3 regions of the Ectothiorhodospira shaposhnikovii genome follow, and region 3 is predicted to be linked to each of the others. Evidence: predicted binding sites of a transcription regulator. Region 3 holds the regulator's gene; each other region holds the start of a gene.
The links. The regulator sigma-54, encoded in region 3, starts transcription at its own class of promoters, with help from an activator protein. The targets are predictions, from matches to a motif close to TGGCANGNTNCNTGCTT.

Region 1 (6,755 bases), 370 kb from region 3:
TACCTTCCTTGTTTTCAGTACACATCCTTCTTCGTCTCTCTTTATCGCCTGTTGGCTTCTTGCCGCCCGCCTTTTGACCTTGACTTCCCCTATTGCCCGGGCGGATAAAAGGTCCTGTGTTCAGGTTCGCACTGCTGAACCCTTTCACGCTCCATGAATAGCAGGGTTCGCAGCAGTGCCTGCTCATCCGACTGGGAAAGATCATAAAATCTTCCGCCAACCAGCCTTGTGCCGGTTTCCTTGTCGTCGGAAGCAAAGCGGATCTGAATGCCACACTGGACAAGCTCGATGTCCGAAAAAGCGAGTTTGCTGAGGGTTAACAGATCCCTGGCGTGAATAGGGGTCTTGAGCGGGAACATGGCGCGCAGTCCTCCCAGCGATATATCCACCAGGTTGCCGGTGAACTGGCGTCCGTCCCTGTCCACCAGGGTGACGGGCGTGCCGGGTGAGTCATCAACGGGGGCACGGAAGTGGGCGCGTTTCTGCTCGCTGTCCAGTTCGGTGGGCATGGAGACCACATGGAAGGCTTCGCCATCGTGCTCTCCGGAGTGAAGCGCTTCGGCGCGAAAGTGCAGGCAGGACGCGTTGAGTACTGCATACATATGGATTTGCTGCCCTGCAGCCATGCGCAGATTGCCCTGATAAGGGGTCAGCTCGCTCAGGAAAAGCCATCCCCGTGACGGATCCATCCGGTTCAGGGTGCCATGGAAAAACTCCTGATCCTGGCCGAAGCGTATGCTGATGGAGGCGCGACGCGCTTCCAGGTCCCTGAGTAGAGCATTGATGCGCTCCTGCCGAGGGATATGTTCTCGCCGTGAGCCCGGCGGGGGACTGTGGGTGGTCGCCGATGTCTGATTGATGGGCTGATTCATGGGCCGGACCCTCCGCGCTCTATGACACCTCCAGGTATATGCTTTTTCTGGAGCCTATACTGAGGCTAGCACAGTCTGGGAAAGAATCAGCCCTTTCGTGCGCACGCAAGGGGGGCGGATGCCTGAGAGAGGTCAGGCCTTGGTGATGGTGCGGGACTTTCCCCCGGCGGAGGTGGGTTGCCCGCGGGGGCCGTACAACTCGGTGCGGGGGTCCTCGCCTCGCAGGATGTGCAGCGCCTGTTCCACATGGCGCCGCTTGGTTTCCACTACGCCGCCGTTGGCAAGATTCAGCTGACGGCAACGGGCCATGAGGTCCACCAGTCGATCCCATATCGGCGCCAGGACGCCCTCGGCATCCCAGTCGCGCAGGCAGCGGGCCATGCCCTGGGCATTGTTCTCATACCCCTCCCGCTTGAGCAGGGCACCCTGATCACGGGTCAGTTGCTCCAGTCGCTCAACCTGTTGCTGCTTTTGAGCGATGGCCAGGTTAAGGGTTTCCAGGTCCCGGGTGCTCAGGGCCTGTCCTTCCAGTTGCAGGGCATGTTCCAGGGCAGAGGCTTCCCGCACCGAATGGGTCAGGATCTGATCCAGTTGCTCCGGAAACGAGCGCATGTTCATGGCTAGAACAGGTCTTCAGTCTTCAGGATTTTGCTGGCCACGGACTCTGCGTTGATCTCATAGCGCCCTTCCTGGATGGCCTGACGGATAGCCGTCACCTTTTCCTGATCGACGGAGGGTTGTGCCCTGGCGTTCTGCTCCAGCGTGCTCAGGCGCCGGGCGGTTTCGGTCAGGGTGACCTTGTCGCCCACCGGACCGGAAAATCCCGTGCCACCGCCCGAGCGCGCGCCTTTGGCCACGTCGGAGGCACCACGGCTCTCCCCGGCGCTGCGCGGCTGAGTCTGGGTTAAATTCTTGATGTCGATGGACATATTGCGTTCCTCGCGTGCACTGAACGGCCACTTCTTAGAAATCGTATCGGCCGATTCGCGGGTTTCTTTAGGGGCAGTAGGGGCAGTCAGTGCAATTTGACTCACATATTAACACCCACCACCCCGGCTGACAGCACTCGACCTTCCACAATGCGCCGGGAGGACAGATTGCGAACCTGAACCCGGTCGCCATAGGCGCCGTCCGCGAGCGCCTGTCCCTCCATGCGCACGGAGATGGCGGTGTTTTGTGCCACCAGCATGACTTTCTGTCCTCGCTGCACCAGCCGCTGAGGTTCCACCATCTGGGGACTCAGGGCCGTACCGGCGGGCAGGGCCCGTCTGAGGACCATGTTGGTGACCGCCGTGGGTTCCGTGAGATACCCGCCGTGCATGCTGCCCAGGTCACGCAGTTCGAGCCGGATGTCACCCTCGGAGATCAGGGTGCCCCGGGGCAGGGCTCTTTCCAGAACCACGACCTCGCCACGGACGACAATCTGCATGGGTACGAAAAGGCTCCAGGGCGATGGAGTGGTGCAGCGAACGCCCACGGTGGTATGACCGGTCATCCTGGTGCCCGGCGGCAGAAAGGTTTCCAGTGGTCCATCGCAGGCCCTGAGTCGCAGACGCGGGTCCAGTGAACCCCGGTTGATACGTACGTCCACATACTCGCCGTGGTGGGCGCGTGCCTGTTGACCGAGAAATGTGCCGGCGGCCGTCAAAATGCTGTCGTGCGACTGCGTTTCGACCGCCATGAGATTGATGGGGGCGCAGATCAGCAAACTCGTGAAAAGACTCAGGCTGATCCCGTGGCGGCGCTTCCGGAAGTTGAAAAACATCGTGCTGCTACCTCGCTGGATGGTTCATCACCCATACCCGGGGGTATTTCAAGAAGCGCCGGATCTGTGGCGCATGATGTCCCTGGGGAGATAGTGTGCAAGATGAGGGCCAGAAAATTTTCAAGAAATCTTCGCCGTGGCCGATCATACTTCTGGATGAGAGGGTATGATCTGCAAACACCCGCGGGAGAGCCTGATGAGCAGCTTGCTGGATGACGTCGATCGTCGGACCCAGATGGTGGGGCAGAATCGTCTGGAACTGCTCCTCTTCACCCTGGGTAGCCGTCAGTTATTTGCCATCAATGTCTTCAAGGTGCGCGAGGTCATCACCTGTCCCGCCTTGAACCGGCTTCCCAGTGCCCACTCCATCATCCGCGGCGTGGCCACGTTGCGAGGCAAGACCGTGTCCGTGGTCGATCTGGCGCAAGCACTGGGCATGCCCCCCATTCCCTCCAGAGAGGGCGGTTCATTTGTCATTCTTACCGAGTTCAACCGTTCCGTACAGGGGCTTCTGGTGGCGTCGGTGGATCGCATCATCAATCTCAACTGGGATCAGATTCATCCACCTCCCCGGGGCACGCACAAGGACAGTTTCCTGACGGCCGTGACCCAGGTCGATAATCGTCTGGTGGAGATCATCGACGTGGAAAAGGTGCTGGAGATGATCACCGGTCCGGCAAGGGACGTCAGTGACTCGCTGCTGTCCAACATTCAGGAAGGGGGGAGGGTGCGTCGAGCCTTGGTCGCCGACGATTCGGCAGTGGCGCGCAGGCAGATCGTGCGTGCCCTGACCCAGATGGGCGTGGAATCCGTGGTGGTGAACGACGGCAGGCAGGCGCTGGACAAGTTACTGGAACTGGCTGCCCAAGGTCCCATCGAGCAGCAGATCGGGTTGGTAATCTCGGATATCGAGATGCCTGAGATGGATGGTTACACGCTGTCCTCCACCATCCGCAAGGAGCCGGCCCTGTCCCGTCTGCATGTGGTGCTGCATTCCTCCCTGAGTGGAACCTTCAACGAAACCCTGGTCCGCAGGGCGGGAGCAGACCGTTTTCTGCCCAAGTTCAGTCCGGATGAGCTGGCGGAGGTCGTGCTGGGATACCTTCAGGGGGATGATGCCGCTCAATGAGAACGTCACGGTCGGCAGGATCATGCCGCCCGGCGGTCATTGCGTGCCCCTTGAACGGTGGTTCGGCATACCCCCTTCGGGGGATCCCGAAGGTATACTGTGTACCATCCATATGCCGTTCGATGGTTTGTGTTCTATAACGAAAGATTGATCCATAACAGGAAACCACCTTGTCAGGCCCTATCGAATCTCAGGATTACGAGGATTTCAGGCTGTTTCTGGAGAAGTCCTGTGGACTGGTCCTGGGGGAAAACAAGCACTACCTGGTGAACAGCCGCCTGTCGCGGCTCATGGGCGAGTTCTCGGTTTCTTCCGTGAGCGAGCTGCTCAGGCAGCTCAAGCTGGGGCGGAATCCCGGGCTGCGAGAGCGGGTGATCGAGGCCATGACCACCAACGAAACCTACTGGTTTCGGGACGTGTTTCCCTTTGAGATCCTCAAGAACCAGATCTATCCGGAACTGGCAAAGCAGAAGGGGGCGGGATACGCCCCGCGCATCTGGTCTGCCGCCTGCTCATCCGGACAGGAAGCCTATTCCATCAGCATGGGGTTCAGTGAATACCAGCAATCCCGCCCCGGCAGCCTGCGGGATGTGCAGATCCTGGGCACGGACATCTCCGGCGCGGTGCTCAAGGAAGCGCGAGAGGCCAGCTACGATTCCCTGGCCGTCGCCCGCGGCCTGTCCCTTGAGCGACGCCAACGTTTCTTCGTGCAGAATGGCGATCGCTGGTCTCTCCGGCCCGACATCAAGGCCCGCGCCACCTTCCGTGAATTCAATCTCATGGACAGCTACACCCTGCTGGGGCGTTTTGATGTGGTGTTCTGTCGCAATGTCTTGATCTACTTCTCCATTGACTCCAAGAAGCTGATTCTCAAGCGTATCTCCCAGATTCTCAATCCGGGTGGTTATCTTTTCCTGGGGGCCTCCGAGTCCATGGCCAATTATTCCGACGCCTTTGAAATGGTGCGTTGCAATCCGGGCGTTGTATATCGCCTGCGCTGAAAGCACAGGCGTCAATAACCCGACCCGCTCCATGGGCCGGGACCTTGCGAACGGCGGTATCTTGCCGTGGCAGCCTCTCCGATTCCGGGTGCCTTTCCCTTAAGTCTCTAAAATAACGAGACTTTCTTTTATGGCACGTTGATTGCATTTTCGACCTTCAGGAACATTTCTTGAGGTCGAGTCCATGCCACTTTCCATAGACAGGGCCATTGGTATCCACGGCGATGCGCTGCAGGTGCGCTCAAAGCGCCTGGAGTTGCTCGCCTCCAACATCGCCAATTCCGACACCCCCAACTACAAGGCACGGGACCTGGATTTTCGTCAGGTGCTCAGTCGTGCGCATCAGCCCGATGCCCTGGGCCTGCGCCTTACCCACGCCGCCCATATTGCCACTGATGCCTCGGGTCAGGCTCTGGGTGAGCCGCTCTATCGGGTGCCCACCCAGCCATCCCTGGATGGCAACACGGTGGATCCTCAGTTGGAGCAGGCGGCCTTTGCCGAAAATACCGTGCAGTATCAGGCCAGCCTGGATTTTCTCAGCAAGAAATTCAGCGGCCTGCGCACGGCCCTCAAAGGCGAATAGGCCGGGAGATTAAGTCATGAGCAACATGTTCAAGATCTTCGACGTCTCCGGTTCGGCGCTGAGCGCCCAGTCGGTACGTTTGAATACCATCGCCAGCAACATGGCCAATGCCCAGGTGGCCAGCACCACCCCCGAGCAGGCCTACCGCTCCAAGCAGCCGGTGTTCCAGACCGTGATGGACCAGTTCGGCGGCAGTGCGTCCACTTCTCCGGTACGGGTGGCCGGCATCGTCGAGAGCCAGGCCGAGCCCTTCGTGAAATATGAGCCTCATCATCCGCTGGCCAATGAACAAGGGTATGTCTACATGCCCAACGTCAATCTGGTGGACGAGATGGCCAACATGATTTCCGCGTCCCGTAGCTACGAGAACAACGTGGAAGTGATGAATACCACCAAGCAATTGCTATTGCGAACTCTGCAACTGGGCCAGTCATAGGAGGGATGAACCATGAGCGTCATTGATGCCAACACCCTGGCCAGTCTGGGCCTGACCTCGGCCGCCGGACAGAAAAAGGAATCCAGCCGGGACGAATTGGGACAGGCGGATTTCTTCAAGCTGATGATCACCCAGTTGCAGAACCAGGACCCCTTCGAACCCATGGAAAGTGGTGATTTTCTGGGCCAGATCGCCCAGTTCGGCACGGTCAACGGAATTGGTGAGCTGCAGAAATCCTTTGACGGCATTGCCCAGGCCATGCAGGCCAATCAGACCCTGCAGGCCGCCGCCCTGGTGGATCGCGAGGTGCTGATTCCGGTGGATCTGGCGGTGCTGGGTGAGGAGGGCGGTATCCGCGGCGGGGTGGATCTGAAAGCCTCCGCCAATGATTTGACGGTGAACGTCTACAACGAGGCGGGTGTACTGGTGCGTCGCATCCCCATGGGTGGGCAGGGGAGTGGCATGAAATCCTTTGTCTGGGACGGCATCACCACGGACGGCGAGCGGGCACCACCGGGGGTGTATGAGTTTCGTGCCGAGGCCCAACTCGACGGCCAGACCAGCCAGCCCCAGACCCTGCTCAATGCACGGGTGGACAGTGTGCGTACCGGGCAGGCCGGCGGGGGAGTCACGCTGATCGTGGAAGGTTTCGGTGAGATCGACCTGGCCACGGTCCGGCAGATCGGTTGAGACGCGTCTTTTAGAAACAAGCCAATAAACTGAGGGTTACACCATGCCATCATTCAATATCGGTCTGACCGGTCTGAACGCGGCCTCATCGGATCTGCAGGTGACGGGGCATAACATCGCCAACTCCTCCACGGCGGGTTTCAAGCGCTCCCGTGCCGAGTTCGCGGATGTGTTTGCGCTGTCCTATACCGGGGTCTCGAAGACCGCCACCGGGAGCGGCGTGAATCTGGCGTCCGTGACCCAGCAGTTCACCCAGGGTGACCTGAACTTTACGGACAA
Region 2 (6,755 bases), 490 kb from region 3:
CCGCCTGTCCCTGGTGGAAGTGATGCCCAGCCCCTCGGTGCTGCTCAGGGGCATGGAAGGCTCCCGGTTGCCCATCGCCGTGGCCCACGGCGAGGGCAGGGCGGACTTCGGCGGCGACTCGGCCGAAGGGGTGATGGACTCGGGGCTGGTGTCCCTGCGCTATGTGGACAATCGGGGCGAGCCGGCCCGGCGCTATCCGGCCAACCCCAACGGTTCGCCCCTGGGCATCACCGGGCTGACCACGGAGGATGGCCGGGTGACCATCATGATGCCCCACCCGGAGCGGGTGTTCCGCACCGTGCAGTATTCCTGGCATCCCCGTGACTGGGCCGAGGACGGCCCGTGGTTGCGGATGTTCAGAAATGCCCGGGTCTGGGTGGGCTGATGCCGAAGGCCGCCCCCCAGGTCTCCCTCGTCATTCCCGCCTGGAACGAGGCCGAGCTGCTGGGGCGCACCCTGGACAACCTCCGGCAGGCCTGTGACGGCCTGCCGGAGTCGTATGAAATCATCGTCGTCGACAACGATTCCGACGACGACACCCCCGACATCGCCCGGGCGGCAGGTGCCGTCGTGGTGCATGAGCCGGTGCGTCGTATCGCCCGCGCCCGCAATGCGGGGGCCAAAGTGGCGCGGGGGCATTGGCTGATCTTCGTGGATGCCGATACCTGGCCGTCCCGGGCGCTGCTGCGGGCCAGCCTGGACGCCCTGGCCTCGGGGGAGGTCTGCGCCGGGGGTGCCCGGCTGGAGTTCGACCACCTGGAGTACGGGTTCTATCGTCTGGGGAGCCGGTTCTGGAACTGGCTGTCCCTGAGACTGGGGCTGGTGGCCGGGTGCTATGTCTTCTGCACCCGGGAGGCCTTCCAGGCCGTGGGCGGCTTCAGTGAAAAGGTCTATGCGGGGGAGGAGGTGTTCCTGTCCCGCCGCCTCAAGCGCTGGGGGCGCCGCCGCGGGCAGCGGTTTCGCGTGCTGCCGGAACCGACGGTGCGGACCTCGGGGCGCAAGGCCCAGTGGTTTTCTCCCTGGCAGCACTTTCTGGTGACGGCGACGGTGCTGCTGGTGCCCTTTGCCCTACGCTCCCGCCGCCTCACCTGGTTCTGGTACCGCAGGCCGACACAAAAGCCCTGAGGGGCTTTATATCAGGCTCACCTTCACCCGATACACCCCGCCGATCACCAGGTGCTCTCCCTCGCCCTGCAGTACCCCCGGCAACAGGTCCTGGAAGCAGCAGACCTTGGCCGTCGGCACCTTCACCGTCAGGATGTAGTCCCCGAACTCGTCCGCCCGTTCCCGCACCGCGCTGAAGGCATTCACGTTATTCAACAGCACCAGGGCTTCGCCACCGGGCAGATGGGCCAGCACCTCGTGGTCCGCCAGCCGGTTCACGCCCCGGTACAGGGTGAGATGGGTGCGCTCGGGTGCCCGCCGTCGCAGCTCGTACTGGGTATAGGAGTACAGCAGGTCCAGCTGTGATTCCAGGGCGTTGGTGTTGTAGACCCCGCCCGCCCGTTCCTGCATGAACCGCCCATAGGCCAGTGACTCCGCATCCGGCAGGGGTTCGCGGTGAAAACGGGTGATCAGTCCGAAACGGGATTCCGCCCAGCCCTTGAGGACCGCCGCCTCCCGGCCGTCCGGGTTGAACCACCAGCCCCGGAGGGTGCGCAGGTAGTCCGCCCGTCCCCGTCCGCCGGCTTCCCCCTCCGCCAGCCCGCAGGCCGCCGGATCATCCAGGCAGAAATGACCCCGCATGTAGGCCATGAAGTCATGGATGCGGACCGCCGGCTCGTCCAGCCCGTCCAGATGACGCCACAAATCCCCGTGCAGTGCCCGGACCCCGTCCAGCTCCAGCGGGGCGGGGTGGTCCTGAAAGGTGAGACTGCCCAGGATCACCGCGGGCAGATTGCATCGATTGATGGGCAGGCGGGCCGCGGCGGGCAGGGAAGGGGGGGGCGGGGTGTCGTTATCCATACAGAACCGGGGTCTTTGTCGTGTATCTCACGTCCGGTGTTGGACGGTCTGATGATTATTTTTATTTTATTAAACAGTGGTTTATGTATTTATTTTCGGTCTGGCACGGGGATTGCTGAATACAGGTTGCACGCACACCCAATCGCAACAGTCAGGCAGAGGAGAACAAAGCCATGGCCCTTCGTCAATGTGCAATCTACGGTAAAGGTGGTATCGGCAAGTCCACCACCACCCAGAACCTGGTCGCGGCCCTGGCCGAGGCCGGCAAGAAGATCATGATCGTCGGCTGCGACCCCAAGGCCGACTCCACCCGTCTGATCCTGCACGCCAAGGCCCAGGAAACCATCATGCAGATGGCCGCCGATGCCGGCAGCGTGGAAGACCTGGAACTGGAAGACGTGCTCAAGACCGGTTATGCCGGCATCAAGTGCGTCGAGTCCGGCGGTCCCGAGCCGGGCGTGGGTTGCGCCGGTCGCGGCGTCATCACCGCCATCAACTTCCTGGAAGAGGAAGGCGCCTATGAAGAAGACCTGGACTTCGTCTTCTACGACGTGCTCGGCGACGTGGTCTGCGGTGGTTTCGCCATGCCCATCCGCGAAAACAAGGCCCAGGAGATCTACATCGTGGTCTCCGGCGAGATGATGGCCATGTTCGCGGCCAACAACATCGCCAAGGGCATCGTGAAGTATGCCAGCTCCGGCAGCGTCCGTCTGGCCGGCCTGATCTGCAACAGCCGCAACACCGACCGCGAAGACGAGCTGATCATCGCCCTGGCCGAAAAGCTGGGCACCCAGATGATCCACTTCGTGCCCCGCGACAACGTGGTGCAGCGGGCCGAAATCCGCCGCATGACCGTGATCGAGTACGACCCCAAGGCCAAGCAGGCCGACGAATACCGGGCCCTGGCCCGCAAGGTCATCGACAACAAGCTGTTCGTGGTCCCCACCCCCTGCACCATGGATGAACTGGAAGACCTGTTGATGGAGTTCGGCATCCTCGACGCGGAAGACGAGAGCATCGTCGGCAAGACCGCGGAAGAAGAAGCCACCGTATAAGGGGCTGGGCCGGAAGGGAGGTGCCCCGAGGGGGGCCTTCCGCTGGCAGGCGCGCCGCAACGCGGCGTGTTCATGAGCATTCCACCTGGCGCGTGTCCACGGATAAGTGGCGGCGCAAGAGGAGCAAATCGCAATGTGCGCAATGAAACGCGAAGAAGCCGAGGCCCTGATCCAGGAAGTCCTCGAGGTCTATCCGGAGAAGGCCCGGAAGGACCGTGCCAAGCACCTGGCCGTCAGTGACCCCAATGTCGAACAGGCCAAGAAGTGCATCGTCTCCAACCGTAAGTCGGTGCCCGGGGTGATGACCATCCGCGGTTGTGCCTACGCCGGTTCCAAGGGCGTGGTCTGGGGCCCCATCAAGGACATGGTCCATATTTCCCACGGCCCCGTCGGCTGCGGCCAGTATTCCCGCGCCGGTCGCCGCAACTACTACACCGGCCACACCGGCATCAACGCCTTCGGCACCATGAACTTCACCTCGGACTTCCAGGAGAAGGACATCGTCTTCGGCGGCGACAAGAAGTTGGAAAAGCTCATCGACGAGATCCAGACCCTGTTTCCCCTGCATAAGGGCATCAGCATCCAGTCCGAGTGTCCGGTGGGCCTGATCGGTGACGACATCGAGTCCGTCTCCAAGAAGAAGGCCAAGGAACTGGACAAGCCGGTGGTGCCGCTGCGCTGCGAGGGTTTCCGTGGCGTGTCCCAGTCCCTGGGTCACCACATCGCCAACGATGCCATCCGCGACTGGGTGCTGCCCAACCGCGATGACGATGCCAGCTTCGAATCCACCCCCTACGACGTGGCCCTGACCGGCGACTACAACATCGGCGGCGACGCCTGGGCCTCCCGCATCCTGCTGGAGGAAATGGGTCTGCGGGTGGTGGCCCAGTGGTCCGGCGACGGCACCATTTCCGAGCTGGAACTGGCCCCCAAGGCCAAGGTGAACCTGCTGCACTGCTATCGCTCCATGAACTACCTGGCCCGCCACATGGAAGAGAAGTACGGGATCCCGTGGATGGAATACAACTTCTTCGGTCCCACCAAGATCGCCGAGAGCCTGCGCAAGATTGCCGCGCTGTTCGACGAGAAGATCCAGGAAGGGGCGGAGCGGGTGATTGCCAAGTACACCCCCGAGATGAACGCAATCATCGAGAAGTACCGTCCGCGCCTGGAAGGCAAGAAGGTGATGCTCTACGTGGGTGGCCTGCGCCCCCGTCACGTGGTGGGCGCCTACGAGGACCTGGGCATGGAAGTGGTGGGTGCCGGTTACGAGTTCGCCCACAACGACGACTACGACCGCACCATCAAGGACCTGGGTGAAGGCACCCTGCTGTACGACGACGTCACCGGCTACGAGCTGGAGGAATTCGTCAAGCGGGTACGGCCCGACCTGGTGGGTTCCGGGATCAAGGAGAAATACATCTTCCAGAAGATGGGCATTCCCTTCCGGCAGATGCACTCCTGGGATTACTCCGGTCCCTACCACGGCTATGACGGCTTTGCCATCTTCGCCCGGGACATGGACATGACCCTGAACAATCCCTGCTGGGACAAGCTTCAGGCCCCGTGGAAGAAGGCCGCAGCGGCTGCCAAGGCCGCCTGAAACTGACCGTGGCGCCGCCGCAACCGGCGTCACGGCCACCGACAGATGTCATTCCAGACCGTTCGTCCACAGATTGGTGGCGCGGCAGGAGAAATCACCATGAGCCAGAACGCAGACAACATCAAGCCCTGCTACCCCCTGTTCCAGAGCGAGGAGTATCAGGAAGTCCTGGCCCGCAAGCGGGCCGTCGCCGAGGAGGCCCACAGCCCCGAAAAGGTGCAGGAAGTCTTTCAGTGGACCACCACGGAAGAGTACAAGGAACTGAACTTCCAGCGCGAGGCCCTGACCGTGGACCCGGCCAAGGCCTGCCAGCCCCTGGGTTCGGTGCTGTGCTCCCTGGGTTTTGAGAACACCCTGCCTTACGTGCACGGTTCCCAGGGTTGCGTGGCCTATTTCCGCACCTACTTCAACCGTCATTTCCGCGAGCCCATCGCCTGCGTCTCCGACTCCATGACCGAAGATGCCGCCGTGTTCGGCGGGCAGAAGAACATCATGGAAGGCCTGCAGAACGCCAAGGCCCTGTACAAGCCGGCCATGATCTCCATCTCCACCACCTGCATGGCCGAGGTCATCGGTGACGACCTCAATGCCTTCATCGGCAACGCCCGCAAGGAAGGCTACATCCCCGAGGACTTCCCCACGCCCTATGCCCACACACCGTCCTTCGTGGGCAGCCATACCACCGGCTGGGACAACATGTTCGAGGGCACCATCCGCTACTTCACCGTCAACGACATGGAAGGCAAGGAGCCCGGCAAGAACGGCAAGCTCAACCTGGTGCCGGGTTTCGAGACTTACCTGGGCAACTACCGGGTGATGAAGCGCATGATGAAGGAAATGGGCGTGGACGCCACCCTGCTGTGCGACCCGGAAGAGGTGCTGGATACCCCGGCCGACGGTGAGTACCGCATGTATGCCGGCGGCACCACCCAGGAAGAGCTCAAGGATGCCCCCAACGCCCGGGACACCATCCTGCTGCAGCCCTGGCAACTGGAAAAGACCAAGAAGTTCGTGCAGGGCACCTGGAACCATGAAGTGCCCAAGCTGAACATCCCCATGGGTGTGGAGTGGACCGACGAGTTCCTGATGAAGGTTTCGGAGATCACCGGCCAGCCGATCCCCGCCTCCCTGGAAAAGGAACGGGGCCGTCTGGTGGACATGATCACCGACTCCCACACCTGGCTGCACGGCAAGACCTACGCCCTGTACGGGGATGCGGACTTCGTCATGGGCATGGCCAAGTTCCTGATGGAACTGGGCGCCGAGCCCAGGCACATCCTGGTGCACCATGCCAACAAGCGCTGGAAGAAGGCGATGGAGAAGATCCTCTCCGAGAGCCCCTACGGCGCCCGCAGCGAAGTGCACATCAACCGGGACCTGTGGCACCTGCGTTCCCTGGTGTTCACCGACAAGCCGGACTTTTTGATCGGCAACTCCTACGGCAAGTTCATCCAGCGCGACACGCTGGCCAAGGGCAAGGAGTTTGAGGTACCGCTGGTGCGGATCGGTTTCCCCATCTTCGACCGCCACCATCTGCACCGCATGACCACCCTGGGCTATGAGGGCGGTATGTACATCCTCACCACCCTGGTGAACGCGGTGCTGGAGCGTCTGGACGAAGAGACCCGCATCATGGGCGAGACGGACTACAACTACGATCTGGTTCGCTGATCCACCCGCGCCCCCACTCCAACCCCTCTCCCCCCTGGGGGAGAGGGGCTCACTTCGCCGGAGAGTACACCATCATGCCCAGCGTCATGATCAACAAGACCGAAGCCGGGGGCCTGACCCTCTATGTTCCCAAGAAGGATCTGGAGGAGATGATCGTCTCCATGGAACACGAAGGCCCCGACCGCTGGGGCGGGGAACTGACCCTGGCGGATGGTTCCCGCTACTACCTGGAGCCCATGGACGCGGCGCCCCGGCTGCCCATCACCCTGCGCGTCAAGCGCCTGTGATGGTGAACCGGGCCAATGAATGCGCCAGATACCGACACCATCAGGAGATCCTCATGTCACCCGACATCCTCAACCGTGAATGCGCCCTGCGCATCGCTCTGGCGAGCCGGGTCCTGCCCGGGGTGCAGTTACCGCGCCTGATCGAGGCCATCATCGAGAAGGTGGATGCCCCCA
Region 3 (6,755 bases):
GCAGCGTCTGGCCGGCCAGGATCCGTCCGTCGCGGCACAGGCCCTGTTGCGGGAAGCGGATGAGGCCTTGTTGCGGGCCAAGAGCGACGGCCGCAACCGGGTGGTGATGGCGGGCATGCCGCCCGCGGATGCGGTGTCACTGGAGTTGCTGCCCCTGGGGCTTTAGGTTCCCTCTCCGACTACTCCGGCTCACCGAACTTGTCATTGATCAGGCCTTCCAGGGCCTTCAGGGCAGCTTCGGCGTCGTCGCCTTCCGCAACCAGGCGAACGGTGCTGCCCTTGCCGGCCGCCAGCATCATGATGCCCATGATGCTCTTGCCGTTGACGCGCCTGTGTCCCTTTTCCACTTCCAGGCTGGCATCGAAACTGCTGGCCAGGTTGACGAATTTGGCCGCGGCGCGGGCATGCATGCCCAGACGGTTGATGATGGTGAGTTCTCGGCTGGGCATTTAACTGTGGGTCTCGCAGAGCAGGATACCGTCATGGCCTCCGCTGATGGCCTTGTTGACCAATTCATGCAGGCGCAGATTCGGGTAGTTGAGCACCCGGACCAGCATGGGCAGGTTGATGCCGGCGATGACCTGTACCTTGGGTTGTTGCAGCAGTCGGTTGGCGATGTTGCTGGGGGTGGAGCCGTACATGTCGGTCAGGACCAGCACGCCGTCCCCTTGATTCAGACGTTGGTAAAGGTCAATTGCGCGGTCCAGCAAGATGTCCGGATCACCGGACTGGGACACCGCCAGGCAGCGAGTCTCCAGGGGGATGGAGCCCATCATGGATCGGGCTGTGCTCAGCAGGTCCTCGCCAATGTGATTGTGAGTGATGATGAGAAGTCCGACGGACATGGATGCATACCGATACTGGTTCAGGAAAGTTCGCGGTGACGGGTGCTTACACCGTCGCCTCTGAGCTCACGAAAATGGCGGGAGAGTCGTTCGGTCAGATAGACCGAGCGATGACGCCCCCCGGTACAGCCGATGGAAACGGTCAGATAACTGCGATTGTCGCTTTCAAACCGGGGTATCCAGGTGGTGAGGAAGTCACGCAACGAGTTGAACATCGCTTCCACCATGGATTCGTTCTCCAGAAAACGGATCACCGCCGGATCCTTGCCGGTCAAGGCGGCTAAACCCGGTTGCCAGTGGGGATTAGGCAGACAGCGTACATCGAACACGAAATCCGAGTCTACCGGTGAACCGTACTTGAAGCCGAAGGACTGGATCAGCAGCGACAGCCCTCGCAGGCTGGCCTGACGGACCCGCTCCCGAATGGACTGGCTGAGCTGGTGGACATTGGTGCGGGTGGTGTCGATGGCCAGATCGGCATGGTCGGCAATGACGCCCAGCAGGTCCCGTTCCAGGTTGATGGCCTCCATCAGGGGGATGCCCCGACGGGCCAGAGGGTGACGGCGGCGGGTTTCGCTGAAACGGCGCAGCAGGGTTTCCAATTCCGCGTAGAGGAAAATGATCTGCAGTTCGACACCCATGGCACGGATCTCGTTGACGATGCGACCGAACTGATCGAGTGATTCGATGCCGCTGCGGGCATCGATGCCCACGGCCGCCTCGCTGTAACCGGCCTGGGGGGCTTGTCGAAGCTGGCCGACCACCGCCGGCAGCAGTTCCAGATGAAGATTGTCGATGCAGTAGTAGCCGGCATCCTCCAGGGCATGCAGGGCCACGGTCTTGCCCGACCCGGAGAGTCCGCTGACGATGACGAGTTTCATGAGTCGCTCTGCATCTGACGCCGCTGGCGGGCGGCCAGGTCATCGGCGGCAACATAGCCGCGTAGACGCAGCAGGTGGTTGCGCACCGCCGCCTCTACCATGACCGCCAGGTTGCGACCGGAGGCCACGGGCAGGGTGATGACGGGGACCTGAAGCCCCAGTACCACCCGGTTGCAGCGTCCCCCATGAAGGCGGTCGATGTCGGCGGACGTCACGTCGACCTGGTCTTTCAGGTCGATGATCAGGCGCAGATACTTGCTGCTCTTGATGGCGCTGTCACCGTACATGGCACGAATGTTCAGGACACCCAGTCCTCTGACCTCCAGGAAGTTTTCCAGCACCGGCGGGCAGGTGCCCCGCAGGATGTCCGGGGCAATGCGGGCAAATTCGGGTGCATCGTCAGCAATCAGACGGTGTCCGCGACTGATGAGTTCCAGGGCCAGCTCGCTCTTGCCGATGGCGCTTTCCCCCGTCAGCAGCACCCCGATGCCCAGCACTTCCATGAAGACACCGTGCAGGGTGATGGTCTCCGCCAGCTTGTCGCTGAAGAAATAGCGCAGGATATTGATGATTTCGTGGCTGTGCAGGGTGGTGGAGAGCAGGGGGACGGACTGCCTGTCCGCCAGGGCGCACAGTTCCGGCTGAACCGCCAGACCGTCGGTGACGATCAGGAGGGCCGCCGTGCCGTTCACCAGCTGTTCCAGGATGTCCCGCTGGGAGTTCTTGCGCAGGTTCCACAGATAGCGCATCTCGTCCGGACCCAGCACCTGGATCTGGTTGGGATGGATGATGTTCAGGTGTCCGACCAGTGAGGTACTGCCGTGAGGCGTGGCCTGGTGAGCGATCCGGCGTTCCCTGCCCTGATGACCGGCCACCCAGCGCAGGGCCAGGCGTTCTCCCATGGCCTCGACGACGTGATGGACGGTAAGGGGGGGCGTGGTCACGGTGAGTCTGGGCTTTCGGTATCCCAGTGGTGTACCAGGTCCAGCAGATCTTCCGGTCCTTTGGCGCTACGCAGTCGGGCCAGGGTCTCCGGATCGGAGAACATGCGCGCGAGCAATGCGAGGATCTGCAGGTGTTCGTCGGTACATTCGGTCGGCACCACCAGGGCAAACAGGATGTCCACCGGTTCGCTGTCCGGGGCGTCGTAGTCCACGCCCTTGCCCAGCTTGAGCAGGGCGGCACAGGCCTCGTCGGCTCCGGCCAGCCGGCCGTGGGGGATGGCGACGCCATGCCCCAGGCCGGTGCTGCCCAGGCGTTCCCGGGCCAGCAGGCTGTCGAAGATCTCTCCCTGGGTCAGCCTGGGCAGGTGGCTCGAAAGCATTTCACCCAGCATCTCCAGAGCGCGTTTCTTGCTGCTGACGTCCGGCAGACAGCAGACGCGCTCCGGAGCGAGAAGATCACCGATGTTCATGGATATCTCACCCGACGTGGTTGCGGTGGGAGCCTTCGGCGCGGTGATGGTCCTTGAGCTTCTCCTTGTGCTTGACCACCTGACGGTCCAGCTTGTCGACCAGGGCATCAATGGCTGCATACATGTCGGCATGGGTGGCGTCGGCAAAAATGGTGTTGCCGCTGACCAGCATGTTGGCTTCCGCCTTCTGCTGCAGTTTCTCCACGGTCAGGACCACGTGCACGTCGATGACGTTGTCGAAATGGCGCTCCAGGCGCTGGAACTTGTCATTGACATAGTCGCGCAGGGCGTCGGTCAGGTCCACGTGGTGACCGGTGAGGTTGATCTGCATGAGATGACTCCTTGGTTTGGAATGTGAAAGTGAAGCTGAGGCCTGGTTATGGATTCAGACGAGGCGCTTGCGTTCGTTGGATGGCGGGATCGCCATGGCCTCGCGATACTTGGCAACGGTGCGCCTCGCTACCTGGATGCCCCGATCCACCAGGATCTGGGCAATCTTGCTGTCACTCAGGGGCTTGCCCTGGGGTTCTTCGGCAATCAGTTTGCGAATCATGGCACGGATGGCCGTGGCGGAGCACTCACCGCCGTCGGACGTCCCCACATGGCTGGAGAAGAAATACTTGAATTCGTAAATCCCTCTTGGGGTGTGCATGTACTTCTGGGTGGTGACGCGGGAGATGGTGGATTCGTGCATCTCCAGTTGCTCGGCGATATCCCGCAGCACCAGGGGTTTCATGGCCTCGTCGCCGTGTTCCAGAAAGGCGCGTTGATGTTCCACGATGGCGGTGCCTACACGCAGCAGGGTCTCGTTGCGGCTTTGCAGGCTTTTGATGAACCAGCGGGCCTCCTGCAGGCTGTTGCGCAGATAGACATTGTCCTGGCTGGAATCGGCCCGACGCACAAAGCTGGCATAAAGTGGGTTGACCCGCAACCGGGGCGCGACTTCCGGATTCAGTTCCACCTGCCAGCATCCCTCGCGCTTGCGCACGAAGACGTCGGGAATGATGTATTCCGGTGCGCTGGAGCTGATCAGGGTGCCCGGGCGTGGGTTCAGGCTCTGGATCAGGGCGATCACCGCCTGCAATTCGCCGTCGGCCAGACCCAGTCGGCGCTGGACACCCTTGAAGTCGCGGGTGCCCAGGGCTTCCAGGTGATCACGCACCAGGGTCCTGGCCTCGGCCAGCCAGGGCGTCTCCGGCGCGAACTGCTCCAGTTGCAGCAGCAGGCACTCGGCAAGATCCCGTGCACCCACGCCCACGGGATCCAGGTGCTGGACCATGCGCAGCACGGCTTCCACCTCGTCCAGCTCCAGTTCCATCTCCTGGTCCTGGGCCAGGCCGGCGTGGATCTGCTCGATGGGTTCGGCCAGATAGCCGTCATCGTTGATGGCATCGATGATGGTCATGGCGATGACCTGGTCCCGCTCGCTCAGGGGCGACAGGTGAATCTGCCAGAGAAGGTGGTCACGCAGGTCTTCGCCGGGTGCACTCTGGTTCTCGAACAGGTCGCGACCGTCGTTGTCCATCTGGCCGCCGCCGGCGGTCGGCATGTCGTAGAGGTCTTCCCAGTTGCTGTCCACGGGCAGCTCCTCGGGAATGGTTTCCGAGGGTTCGCTGGTGTTGTCCCGTTCGGCGGGCTCGTCGAATTCTCGGCTCCCCGCATCCTTGTCGGCGTTGTCGGCGCCGGAGGTCATGCCTTCATGTTGGGTGTTTTCATCCATGCCGGTATCCAGGTCGGCATCCGCGCCTTCCAGGGCTTCCAGCATCGGGTTGGTCTCCAGCGTTTCCTGGATCTGGGCCTGAAGCTCCAATGTGGACAGCTGCAGCAGCCGGATGGCCTGCTGCAGCTGCGGTGTCATGGTAAGGCTCTGGCCGAGACGGAGCTGGACAGAAGGTTTCAGCATAGGATGTGGCGTGCCACCGGAATCGTCAGGCAGGAGTTGAAGGGTCCGGGCAGTATCGACGGTGCCTTGCCGCCACGTGCCGGGTCTGTCATCCGGATTATACGTCCTGGCACGAAAAATGTGACCCAGTGTGGGGAAACCATGCGTTGGCTCAAAAACTTTACTTTCATAGTCGGAAATGATCGCCCAGGTAGACCCGCCTGACCTGGGGGTCTGCCAGCACCACTTCCGGCGGCCCCTCGCTGATCAGGTGTCCGTCGCTCAGGATATAGGCGCGATTGCAGATGCCCAGGGTTTCACGGACGTTGTGATCGGTGATCAGTACCCCGATATTCCGGGAGACCAGATGGGTGATGATGCGCTGAATTTCGATCACGGAGATGGGGTCTACCCCGGCAAAGGGCTCATCAAGCAGGATGAAGGCCGGTTCGGTGGCCAGGGCGCGGGCGATTTCCACCCGCCGCCGCTCACCCCCCGAGAGGCTGATGCCCAGGCTCTCGCGGATATGCATGATCTGAAACTCTTCCAGTAGGGATTCCATGTGCTCATGGCGCTGGCCGCGGCTGAGGTCGCGGCGTGTTTCCAGCACGGCAAGCAGGTTGTCTTCCACCGACAACTTGCGAAAGACCGAGGCCTCCTGGGGCAGATAGCCGATGCCCAACTGGGCGCGGGCATGCATGGGCAGGGGGGTGATGTCCCTGCCGTCCAGTTCGATGCGCCCACCGTCGCAGGGGATGAGGCCGACGATCATGTAAAAACAGGTGGTCTTGCCGGCGCCGTTGGGACCCAGCAGGCCCACGACCTCACCGCTGTTCACCTGCAGTGATACACCGTCCACCGGCTTGCGGGCGCGGTACTGCTTGACCAGGTCGTGGGTCTGCAGACGACTCATGGCGTCCCCTCGACAGGGGCGGGGGGCTGTTCCCTGGGCGTGAAGATGGCCTCGACGCGGCCGGTGTCCCCGGTGCGGGCCTCCAGCGTGGCCGTGCGCAGGTCATAGGTGATGCGGCTGCCCCGGAACTCGTCCGTGCCCTGTCGCACGCGGGCATTGCCGCTCAGTTCCATGCGTTGCTCGTTGGGGAGGAACTCCATCCGCGCGGCTTCGGCCCGGACTTCCCGCCCCTGCGGGTCCTGAGTGCGCAGGGTGGCCGGTTGACCTTCTGCGGTCATGCGTTCCAGCACCCGGCCCGGGGTATGGACGGTGACCGTATCGCCGCTGATTTCCGTGGCGCCCTGGGTGATGCGTACGCTGCCCCGGTAGGTGCTGATGCCCCGGTTGTCGTCCAGGGTGGCCGAGTCCGCCTCGATGCGGATGGGCAATGTCCGGTCCACCTGCGCCTGGAGTGGTCCGGCCGGCAGCAGGATGGCCAGGGCAGGGATCATGAACCACGTTCCAAGCCGCCGCCAGGGTGAGCATTGAATCGCTCCCTCGCCGTCTCTCCCGCGCAGGCGGGAGCCCATGCTTTTCACTCCGTGACTGGATTCCCGCTGGCGCGGGAATGACGACCCGGGGGAGGCCGGCCGCATTCCGTTGGACCTGGATTCCCGCTGGTGCGGAAATGACTGACTGGGAACAGCCCTAATGGGGAACATAGACACCCCGTGCTTCACGTTTGAGTTCCAGAACTTCATGCCGCAGGTCCAGGAACAGCCCCAGACCCTCGGCCTCCTGATAGGTTGTCTGCAGACGTGCCGGGGCGTCGGTGACGGCC

Region 1: the regulator sigma-54 is predicted to act here: its motif matches at 2,733-2,749, upstream of flgA (flagellar basal body P-ring formation chaperone FlgA).
Region 2: the regulator sigma-54 is predicted to act here: its motif matches at 2,067-2,083, upstream of nifH (nitrogenase iron protein).

The regions. Positions count from the first base shown of each region.
Region 1 is NZ_CP178333.1:1,029,170-1,035,924, forward strand. Features, by position in the region: gene ACLF6L_RS04685 (flagellar brake protein) at 90-872, opposite strand; gene ACLF6L_RS04690 (flagella synthesis protein FlgN) at 1,005-1,490, opposite strand; gene flgM (flagellar biosynthesis anti-sigma factor FlgM) at 1,493-1,801, opposite strand; gene flgA (flagellar basal body P-ring formation chaperone FlgA) at 1,903-2,637, opposite strand; gene ACLF6L_RS04705 (chemotaxis protein) at 2,834-3,766, shown strand; gene ACLF6L_RS04710 (CheR family methyltransferase) at 3,937-4,767, shown strand; gene flgB (flagellar basal body rod protein FlgB) at 4,952-5,350, shown strand; gene flgC (flagellar basal body rod protein FlgC) at 5,367-5,786, shown strand; gene ACLF6L_RS04725 (flagellar hook assembly protein FlgD) at 5,799-6,476, shown strand; partial or broken gene ACLF6L_RS04730 (flagellar hook-basal body complex protein) at 6,520-6,755, shown strand, end outside.
Region 2 is NZ_CP178333.1:1,145,829-1,152,583, forward strand. Features, by position in the region: gene purL (phosphoribosylformylglycinamidine synthase) at 1-385, shown strand, start outside; gene ACLF6L_RS05225 (glycosyltransferase) at 385-1,125, shown strand; gene ACLF6L_RS05230 (NAD(+)--dinitrogen-reductase ADP-D-ribosyltransferase) at 1,132-1,965, opposite strand; gene nifH (nitrogenase iron protein) at 2,139-3,020, shown strand; gene nifD (nitrogenase molybdenum-iron protein alpha chain) at 3,154-4,623, shown strand; gene nifK (nitrogenase molybdenum-iron protein subunit beta) at 4,723-6,294, shown strand; gene nifT (putative nitrogen fixation protein NifT) at 6,369-6,581, shown strand; gene nifX (nitrogen fixation protein NifX) at 6,635-6,755, shown strand, end outside.
Region 3 is NZ_CP178333.1:658,436-665,190, forward strand. Features, by position in the region: gene ACLF6L_RS02880 (DUF484 family protein) at 1-166, shown strand, start outside; gene ACLF6L_RS02885 (HPr family phosphocarrier protein) at 180-449, opposite strand; gene ACLF6L_RS02890 (PTS sugar transporter subunit IIA) at 450-845, opposite strand; gene rapZ (RNase adapter RapZ) at 866-1,726, opposite strand; gene hprK (HPr(Ser) kinase/phosphatase) at 1,723-2,670, opposite strand; gene ACLF6L_RS02905 (PTS sugar transporter subunit IIA) at 2,667-3,140, opposite strand; gene hpf (ribosome hibernation-promoting factor, HPF/YfiA family) at 3,148-3,471, opposite strand; gene ACLF6L_RS02915 (RNA polymerase factor sigma-54) at 3,526-5,043, opposite strand; gene lptB (LPS export ABC transporter ATP-binding protein) at 5,210-5,935, opposite strand; gene lptA (lipopolysaccharide transport periplasmic protein LptA) at 5,932-6,426, opposite strand; gene lptC (LPS export ABC transporter periplasmic protein LptC) at 6,623-6,755, opposite strand, start outside.